DNA from 4 places in the Cutibacterium sp. KB22876 genome. Region 4 is predicted to be linked to each of the others. Evidence: riboswitches for the same ligand, from Rfam matches in the RefSeq annotation. Region 4 holds a riboswitch; each other region holds the start of a gene.
What was found. Region 4 has a riboswitch for cobalamin ahead of AC6I1W_RS05010 (FecCD family ABC transporter permease). Riboswitches for the same ligand answer to the same signal wherever they lie in the genome.

Region 1 (2,195 bases), 100 kb from region 4:
CCAGGAGATGCCCCACTCATGGCCTCCGCGCTCACTGGATCGGTCCTGGTACTGGTGTGCGACTTCGTCGGCGCCAACCTCATGTCACACACCTATCCGGTGGGGCTGGTCACCGGGATTCTGGGCGGGGTGTACCTGCTCATCGTCATGGCTCGTCAGTCTCGAAAGGAGAGTGCGTGAGAACCAGTCATCATCTGAAGGCCGACGCGGTATCGGTTGGGTACGGAGACCGCGCCGTCCTGGACCACCTCGACCTCAGCATCCCGACCGGAAGGATCGGGGCAATCATTGGCCCGAACGGTTGTGGCAAATCCACCCTGTTACGGACGATGACACGCTTGATCCGCCCCAGCAGCGGTCAGGTCGTCCTGGACGGTCAGGAGCTCCCCACTGTGCCGACCCGGCAACTCGCCCGTGTCGTCGGGTTGTTGCCGCAGTCCCCGACAGCTCCGACGACGATCACCGTCGCAGATCTGGTGGCGCGCGGACGCGCTCCTCACCAAGGAATTTTCGGACGATGGACCACCGCCGATGAGCAGGCGGTGGCGTCGGCGCTGGAACGCACTGGAATCGTCGAGCTGGCCCGACGACCGGTTGACGAGCTGTCCGGAGGTCAGCGCCAGCGAGTGTGGATCGCCATGGCCTTGGCCCAGAACACCGACGTGCTCTTCCTCGACGAACCGACGACCTACCTTGATCTGGCCCATCAGATCGACGTTCTCAGCTTGTTGCGTGACCTCAACCGCCGTGACGGGGTGACGATCGTCATGGTGCTCCATGACATCAACATGGCGGCGCGCTACTGCGACTGGTTAGTGGCCATGCGTGACGGGGAGATTCGAGCGAACGGAACCCCCACCGAGGTCATCACCGCCGACGTCATGCGAGAAGTCTTTGGCCTGCACACGCACATCATCCATGCCCCGGATGTCGGGACGCCCATCGTCATCCCGATCGACACCGTGGGGGTCGATGACGGCTGACTCGCGAGAAGCCCTCCATGGTGCGTCACTGACGTCGGGCCCTCGCCGATGGGTATGGCATCGACCGTCGCCACATCGCCTTCATGAGGTACTGGAGACAGGACAACGCTGCGATGTGAGGGTAACCGAATTCCATTTGTGAGGCACGGCTAAGATGACTGCGTCCGGCGTAGGGAACCCCGTGTGAATCGGGGGCTGACGCGCAGCGGTAAGGCGGACGAACGGGCAGACAAGCCACTGGGAAACCGGGAAGGCGCCCGTTCGGTTGAGGCCAAGTCCGAAAACCTCCTGGACCGTATCTGACCGACGGCCGCGCGATTCGGCCCTGACGAGGACGGCTTTCCCTTGGCTCGACTCCTTCACCGCCGTACCCCGACTCGCTTCTTCCTACTCGTGACTCTCCTCGTGCTCATGCCGGTACTCTCGATTGCCTTTGGTGCCGCACCGGTACCCATCGGTCAGGTCTTGGGGGTACTCGCCGACCATTGTGACATTCCCATTCACGTGACCTGGGACTCCATTACCGACGCGATCGTCTGGCAGAACCGCATGCCTCGCATCGTCACCGGGCTCGGCGTCGGCGCGACCCTCGGTGTCGCCGGAGTCGCACTCCGAGCCGTGGTTCGCAACCCCCTCGCAGAGCCCTACGTACTTGGCGTGAGCGCGGGAGCCTCCTCGGGAGCTGCCGCGGCGATCATCATCGTCGGCGTCACCTCGTCATTCGCAGTAGCCGGCATGGCCTTCCTGGGAGCGCTGCTGTCGACCGCGATCGTGCTGTTCATGGGCGGCGGCCGGAACTCGTCGACGCTGCGTCTCGTCCTCGCCGGTCTCGCGGTGGGATTCATCTTTCAAGCCGTCACCAATTTCATCATCATCTCCTCCGACTCGGCCGAGACTGCACGCGCGGTGATGTTCTGGACCCTCGGTGACCTGTCTCGAGCCAGCTGGGGGCAGGGATGGACGAACGTTGCCGTGGCGATCGTTCTGACTGTACTGCTGTGGGCATGTGCCCCATGGCTCGACGCGTTGGCGTCCGGGGATTCCACGGCCACCGCGGTCGGGATCGACCCGACCGTCATCCATGTGCTGCTTCTCGTCCCCGTATCGGCTGGGGTGGCCATGGCGGTGGCTATCTCCGGCGGCATCGGTTTCGTCGGACTGGTCATCCCCCACCTCATGCGATCCTTCATCGGTCATGGCCACCGTCGGTTG
Region 2 (2,195 bases), 270 kb from region 4:
TTGAGGGTCTTCGCACCGTCCACGAGTTCGGCACCAGGGGTGCTCTGGGAGAACGGCACGGTGACGAATTTGTTCTCCTTGACGGCCTTCATCTGGCTGAGGACGGGGTCCTTCCTCATATAGTCGATCTTCGACGTCGCCGTGGACCAACTGGCATCGGCGACCACGATGACCTCAGGGTTGGATGCGACAATCTTCTCCCAGGAGCCGTCTGCCCAACCGCCGTCGAGATGGGCAAAGAGGTTCTTGGCACCGACAGCGTCCATGAGGAGCTGGGGTCCGCCATGTCCGGCGCCAATGAACGGAGTCTTGTCTCCCGAGTCGAACCAGACGATCGACGTCCCGGTGCCGTGCTTGTTCCCGGTGACCTCCTTGAGGGCATCTCGCTGCTTGGAAATGGCCTTGTCAGCCGCATCCTTGACGCCGATGAGAGTCCCCACCTCGGTCATTTCCTTCCAGACGTTTTCCCAGGTGGTTTCGGCCGAGGGCGTGCCCTTGGGGCAGCCGAAGGGGCTGATGTAGGTGGCAATTCCCTGTTTCTTCAGCTCATCACGCGTGCCGATGGCCTTGTCCGTAAAAGCGCTGGAATACGAGGACAGCGCCAGATCAGGCTTGGCGGCCAGGAAGGTCTCCTTGGACGGGTACTCCTTGGAGAGCACCTTGACCGAGTCATAGGCCTTCTTCCACTTCGCCGGGATCTCACTGTCAAGGTAGGCGGTGCCGACGAGTTTGGACTCCCCGCCGATGGCCAGCACGTCCTCAGTGGCTCCCTGATTGAGGGTCACTGCCCTCGTGGCGGGCTTGTCGAGGGTGACCTGCTGTCCGCAGTTGGTGATGGTGATCGGACCAGAAGCCGACGCTGAGACCGAGGAAGACGACGATGACGCGGAGTCCTTGGGGGCACCGGCACAGCCGGCGAGCAGGACGGCGGGAAGCATTGATGCCACGAGGACGCGGCGAAGGGATGACGGGGTGACGGGCATGAGTAAGCCAGCTTTCTGTGTTCGGCGTGCGCGACCGGGTACCGACAGGACGGCGTCAGGTGGTCTTCGGGCTCGACCTCGTCTCCGTTCCCGGCTCCTTCCCAGTGCTCATGGCACCAGTGGCGTTCGCCGGGGCAGATCAGTCATACCGCTGCGCGTCAGCTCCGGCTTCTCACCGGATTCCAGCGCTGGTGGGGCCACCAGCAACCTGACGTGAGCATGTTAGCATCCCCTTCGTATGCCCTCCTCCAAGGGGTTACCTCACTTGAACAGGTCACCGAAACGCATCGTCGTCTTCCGGTAAACCTTGTTGTAGGCGGCTCGACGTGGATCTCGCAGCCAACCCATTCCCTTACGGCCATAACCGGGAATGAGGGTGCGCTTGACAGTCCTCGTGACTCGACCACGCGTCCTGGCCGAGATGGTTCTGGACAGGCTGGGAGTACGAATTCCGAACTTCATGGACCCGATGATAGAAGGGACGAGCCATCCTGTAAGCCGGGTTCTGTGGCCCCTCAGGGCCGGTGATCATCCATCTGTGAACGCCATTACTGGCATCCTCCAGCCTTTCGGCTGCGCAGCCTACCCGGACGCTCAGGCGAGCAGCCCTCGAACACGTCCGCGACCTCGTGGTCTTCTTGGCCTTGCTCCGAGTGGGGTTTGCCGTGCCGTCACCGTCACCGATGACGCGGTGGGCCCTTACCCCGCCGTTTCACCCTCACCGGCCCGAAAGCCGGCAGTTTGTTTTCTGTGGCACTGTCCCGCGGGTCACCCCGGGTGGGCGTTACCCACCACCCTGCTCTGTGGAGCCCGGACTTTCCTCGACAGCTCAAGACTGCCGCGATCACCCGGATGGCTCGTCCGCCGTCGATTCTACGGTCATTGCCGCATCGTCGCCACACGGGCAACGGCGCAATTCTCAAAGAGACTCCTCGGTGCGCACCAGAATCCGGTCGCACTCCTCGCAACGCACGACGTCGTCCTCGGCGGCTGCGACATAGGTGCGCAGGTCAGCCGGATTCGCAGCAATGCCACATCCCTCACACACCCCGTGGACGAGCTTGGCACACCCCATCCCGGTGCGCTCGCGCAGCATCTCGTAGAGCTTGAGGAGATCCACCGGGACACCACCCGCCTGGGTCTCGCGAGACCGGCATAACTCGACCAGCTCGTCGTCGATCCCCTTGAGACCGGCATCGCGAGACGCGAGGA
Region 3 (2,195 bases), 860 kb from region 4:
TCGAGGAACACGTCTCCGGCGGCCGGCCGGCTGATTCCGGCGATGGCACGCAGCAGGGTCGACTTGCCCGAACCGTTGAGCCCGATGATGGCCGTGACGGTACCGGGTTCGAAGTCCAGATCGACGTCTCGGACGATGGTTCGCCCCTCGACCTGCGCCGCGAGACGTCGTGTGGTCAGTCGGGTTCCCATCATGCCCCCGCGTACTGGTAGTGGCGCCGTCCCAGCAGTAGTAGGAGTACTGGGGCTCCTAGCAGACCTGTGACGATGCTCAACGAAGTCTCCTGAGGTCGGCTCGCCACCCGGGAGAGGACGTCGACCCACACGAGGAAGAGCGCACCGAACAAAGCGCTGACCGGCAGGACGACGCGATGGCGCGGTCCCACGAGGAGCCTAGTGAGGTGGGGAATGACGAGGCCCACGAATCCGATGCCGCCGGAGACCGCGACGATCGCGCTCACGAGGATGGCCTGGACGATGAAGAGGGCGACTCTCAGGCCGGTGACCGGGACCCCGAGCGAGGAGGCGAGTTCCGGGCCTGCTGCCAGCGCGTCGAGCCACCTCGATCCAATCATGAGCAACAGCAGGGTGACGAGGACCACCACCGCCGTCGGCACGAGGGTCTGCCAGGAGGCACCCGCCACGCTGCCCAACAGCCAGAAGAGGACGGACTGGGCCGATTTCGGGTCGTTGCTGTGGAAGACCAGGAAGCTCGACATCGCGCTGAAGGCCGAGGACATGACGACACCGGTGAGGACGAGCCGCAAGGGGCTCAGACCTCCCTGGGCCATGGCGATGCCGAACACGGCCGCGGTCGCGACGAGGGCACCGAGAAGGGCACCCAGGTACAGCGAGTACACGCCGAAGGCCGCCAGCGTTCCCGTGGTGATGGCGGCTGTCGCCCCGACGCTGGCCCCTGCCGAGACCCCGAGCATGTAGGGATCGGCCAACGGGTTGCGTACCAAGGTCTGCATGACGGCACCACCGACGGACAGTCCGGCCCCGGCAACGACGGCCAGCACCGTTCGTGGAAGTCGCAACCCCCACACGATCTGGTCCGCGGTGGCCTCGACGCTGCCTCCGCGCACGTGTACATCCAGGACATGCCACGCCTGTTCGACGGGCAGCCGGATCGTGCCGAAGGCCAGCGAGAGCACGACCCTCAGAGCAAGAGCAACCGCCAGGACCAGCAGTACGGGCCCGGCGGGCAACCGGCGATCCTCGTGGGCCCGCGATGACGTCGATCCGTCCGACGATTGCCGTTGCCCGCGCGAAGCGCAGGGATGGGTGTCTCGATGGCGGACGTGTGGCAAAGGAACTCCTGGCGGTTGACGCCCATCTCGCGAGGCGTACGGCGGCTGCATTCGCCGGGAGGTTTTCGGACTCGGGGTCGCGCGGCTCGTCCCCCTTCCCAGGTGTCTCCACCCAGTGGGCTCGCGGCGAGCCATCACCCACACCGCTGCGCGTCAGTCCTGGATTCGCACCAGGTTCCCTGGCCGGCGAAACGCACCGTACCACGCAGGTGGTGAATCGTCCCACTCATCCATGACCCCGCCCCGAGAATCCAAATTTCCATCCCGAGCGACATGTCCAAGAAGTGGCGGATGTCTCACTCGTACACTGTCCACATGCGAGGTCATGCAGTGATGGCGGACCCGGAAGGCGACGTGCGGATTCGGTATATATTTACGAGATGATATAAAGGCTGTCGACGGGTCCAGTGGTCTTGTTATTGCTTGGGCGTCATTGCACCGGTTCGGTGTCCGATCACATGCTCGTCATCACGGGTTCATGTCCTGTTCGCAACCGCGTCATTACTCGATATTCCAGATCGCCGCCCTTTGTGAATTGAACCTCCGCGTCGCTAGCATCGGATCGCAGATCCTCCCGGGATGGTTGCCCATACTCCTTGACAGGGGCGTGCATCGACTTCCACAGGGGCTCTGTGAAGCACGTCAATTCCTATGGATGCGAATCCGTGAGGAGTATGAAAAAGCCATGTCCTTGAAGAGACGTCCAGGGCGCAGAGTTCTCGCGGCGGCTGCCTCGGCAGTCCTCGCAGTGTCTGCCATGATGCAGGTGCCGGCGGCTCACGCCGTCATTCCACCCAAGCCGCAGGGCTATCCGATCGCGCACCTCTATGAGTCGTGCACGGATGCCTCCGCCCACGCCCAGGGATACCCCGAGTGGCATTAC
Region 4 (2,195 bases):
CCGCGTTTACCCTCTCCAAGAGAGCAAACAAGCAGCTGGACATGGAATATGCGAATCGCGGTTTGAAGCGTTCAGTGCCTAGTAGAGCAGTGACGGCTCGTCAATATGCCCGGCATCGAGGGCGTATCAGTACGACAGAATTGGGCGTCATCCTGGATGTGTGGGCTTCCAACGTCGGACAGGTCCTCAAGGATCTCATGGCTGACGGAGTACTGCAGCCTTCGTCAGAGGCAATGGCAGGTCGCGGATTTCACTACCTGTGGACAGGTGACGAGGCATCCTGACTTTTTCAGTCCTTATGATCCATCTCGCCAAGTTCCTGGTCAGGCAGAGCGTGTTCCGATACACCGGAAAGCTAAGTGCACTTCCCCTTTCGGGGCGGTGGAGCACAACTTTTTGACCGAAAGATTGTACTTGCACCCTCGGATTGGGTGTCTGGGTGCAGTCTTCGAGGCTGCTCCCTGTGGTTCTGGCTGCTGAACCAGTCGAGAAAATTGTGCTTACCCTCGCGCTTGTGCTGTTGAGCAGAATTTTTCAGCCACAAAGTTGTACTCCAGGCATGAAGCGGCGGCGGGAGCACAACTTTTCGCAGTGTGGGGAGCTCTGCGCGGTATGGAGATCCTGTCGGTGGCGGTGTTGTGGTCCGTTCGTCTCTGTGGCAGATGTGTCAGGAGTCGTGGTGTCTGTCACCTGGTGTGGCACGAGGTACCTTGCCGAACTGAATTACCACGCGGGTGCGAAGTACCCCGTCGATTGCGCTCGGTGGGTTCCGAGGCGTGTGCCGCACGCGATCCGGCATGTCTGTGACAAGGGGCTGGCGGACGGCACGTCGCGAAGTGCGTGTCACAGGTGCTAGCCTGCCTCGCATACATGGTGCGGCCCCGATGAGGCCGCAGTGAATCCGGTGAGAATCCGGGACTGTTGCGCAGCGGTGACGGTGACGACGTCGGCAAGACCACTGGGAGTGATCCTGGGAAGGGCCGACCGAGAGTGATCCGAAGTCCGAAGACCCCATGTATGACTTGTGTCGTTCGGGCCTCGCATCAAGGTCCTCGCACCCAGAAGGAACAGCTATGCCTTCCTCGAGACGGTCGGCCGAGCGTGACCGCCGGTTGCCGGTGGCACCCCTGGTGATCATCCTCGTCGTGCTCATCGTCGTCAGCGCCGTCGTCTCGCTGACCATTGGTTCGGAACCATTGCCAATGCGTGGCGTTCTTGACACGGTTGGTGCCAGGATCACTGGTGAGCCGGGCCCCGACCCGACGATCGATGTCATCGTCTGGGACCTGCGTGCCCCCAGGGCACTGCTGGCGATCATCGTCGGAGCCGGACTCGCCCTGGCCGGAAGCGGTATGCAGACCCTGGTGCGCAACCCGCTTGCCGACCCCTACCTGCTGGGTGTCTCGGCCGGTGCGAGTGTGGGGGCCACCGCGGTCATCGCCCTGGGGATGTTTGCCTCCTGGGGCCCTCACCGGCTCACCATCGGAGCCTTGGTGGGGGCATTGGGCGCCGCCGGTCTGGTGTACCTCATCTCCATGGCCCAGGGCGGCATGACGCCGCTGCGGCTGGTGCTCTCGGGCGTCGTGCTCTCTGCGGCATTCTCGGCACTGGCGAGTTTCCTCGTCTTCCGCAGCTCGGACCCGCGCGCGGCGCAGTCGGTGCTGTACTGGATGCTGGGATCGGTGTCCGGTGCCACTTGGGACAGTTTGTGGGTGGCAGCCATCGTCACCGCTCTGTCCGTGGTGCTCATGATCGCCTTCTCGGGTTGGCTCGATGCCCTGGCGGCTGGCACCGACGTCGCTCGATCCCTCGGCATCCCCGACACCAGGGTGCGTAAGGCGTTGTTCGTCGGCAACTCGGTACTCGTCGGGGTGCTCGTGGCGGTCTCGGGCGGCATCGGATTCGTCGGACTCGTCATTCCGCACATGTCACGGCTGCTCGTGGGAGCCAGTCACCGGTCGATGCTGCCTGTCGCCGCCGCCATCGGCAGTCTCTTCCTGCTGTGGGTGGACGTCGGCGCCCGCGTCATCGCGGCACCACAGGAGGTGCCTCTCGGCGTCGTCACCGGGTTCATCGGCGCTCCCATCTTCCTGTACCTCATGGGGCGCAGTCAGTACCGATTCTCGAGTGAGTCATGACACGTCTCGAAGTTCGCAACGTCCAGTGCCGCATCAACGACCGCGTCATCGTCGACG

Region 1: another riboswitch for cobalamin. It lies ahead of AC6I1W_RS04510 (FecCD family ABC transporter permease); the one in region 4 lies ahead of AC6I1W_RS05010 (FecCD family ABC transporter permease).
Region 2: another riboswitch for cobalamin. It lies ahead of AC6I1W_RS06160 (ABC transporter substrate-binding protein); the one in region 4 lies ahead of AC6I1W_RS05010 (FecCD family ABC transporter permease).
Region 3: another riboswitch for cobalamin. It lies ahead of AC6I1W_RS08865 (FecCD family ABC transporter permease); the one in region 4 lies ahead of AC6I1W_RS05010 (FecCD family ABC transporter permease).

The regions. Positions count from the first base shown of each region.
Region 1 covers NZ_AP040858.1:998,106-1,000,300, reverse strand. Annotated here, with positions in the region: gene AC6I1W_RS04520 (FecCD family ABC transporter permease) at 1-180, shown strand, start outside; gene AC6I1W_RS04515 (ABC transporter ATP-binding protein) at 177-983, shown strand; cobalamin riboswitch at 1,132-1,290, shown strand; gene AC6I1W_RS04510 (FecCD family ABC transporter permease) at 1,329-2,195, shown strand, end outside.
Region 2 covers NZ_AP040858.1:1,366,563-1,368,757, reverse strand. Annotated here, with positions in the region: gene AC6I1W_RS06160 (ABC transporter substrate-binding protein) at 1-983, opposite strand, end outside; cobalamin riboswitch at 1,025-1,210, opposite strand; gene AC6I1W_RS06155 (hypothetical protein) at 1,245-1,445, opposite strand; RNA gene rnpB (RNase P RNA component class A) at 1,462-1,843, opposite strand; gene AC6I1W_RS06145 (zinc ribbon domain-containing protein) at 1,903-2,195, opposite strand, start outside.
Region 3 covers NZ_AP040858.1:1,955,423-1,957,617, reverse strand. Annotated here, with positions in the region: gene AC6I1W_RS08870 (ABC transporter ATP-binding protein) at 1-191, opposite strand, end outside; gene AC6I1W_RS08865 (FecCD family ABC transporter permease) at 191-1,210, opposite strand; cobalamin riboswitch at 1,372-1,493, opposite strand; gene AC6I1W_RS08860 (hypothetical protein) at 1,998-2,195, shown strand, end outside.
Region 4 covers NZ_AP040858.1:1,098,684-1,100,878, forward strand. Annotated here, with positions in the region: gene AC6I1W_RS05005 (RNA-binding domain-containing protein) at 1-284, shown strand, start outside; cobalamin riboswitch at 853-1,032, shown strand; gene AC6I1W_RS05010 (FecCD family ABC transporter permease) at 1,119-2,138, shown strand; gene AC6I1W_RS05015 (ABC transporter ATP-binding protein) at 2,135-2,195, shown strand, end outside.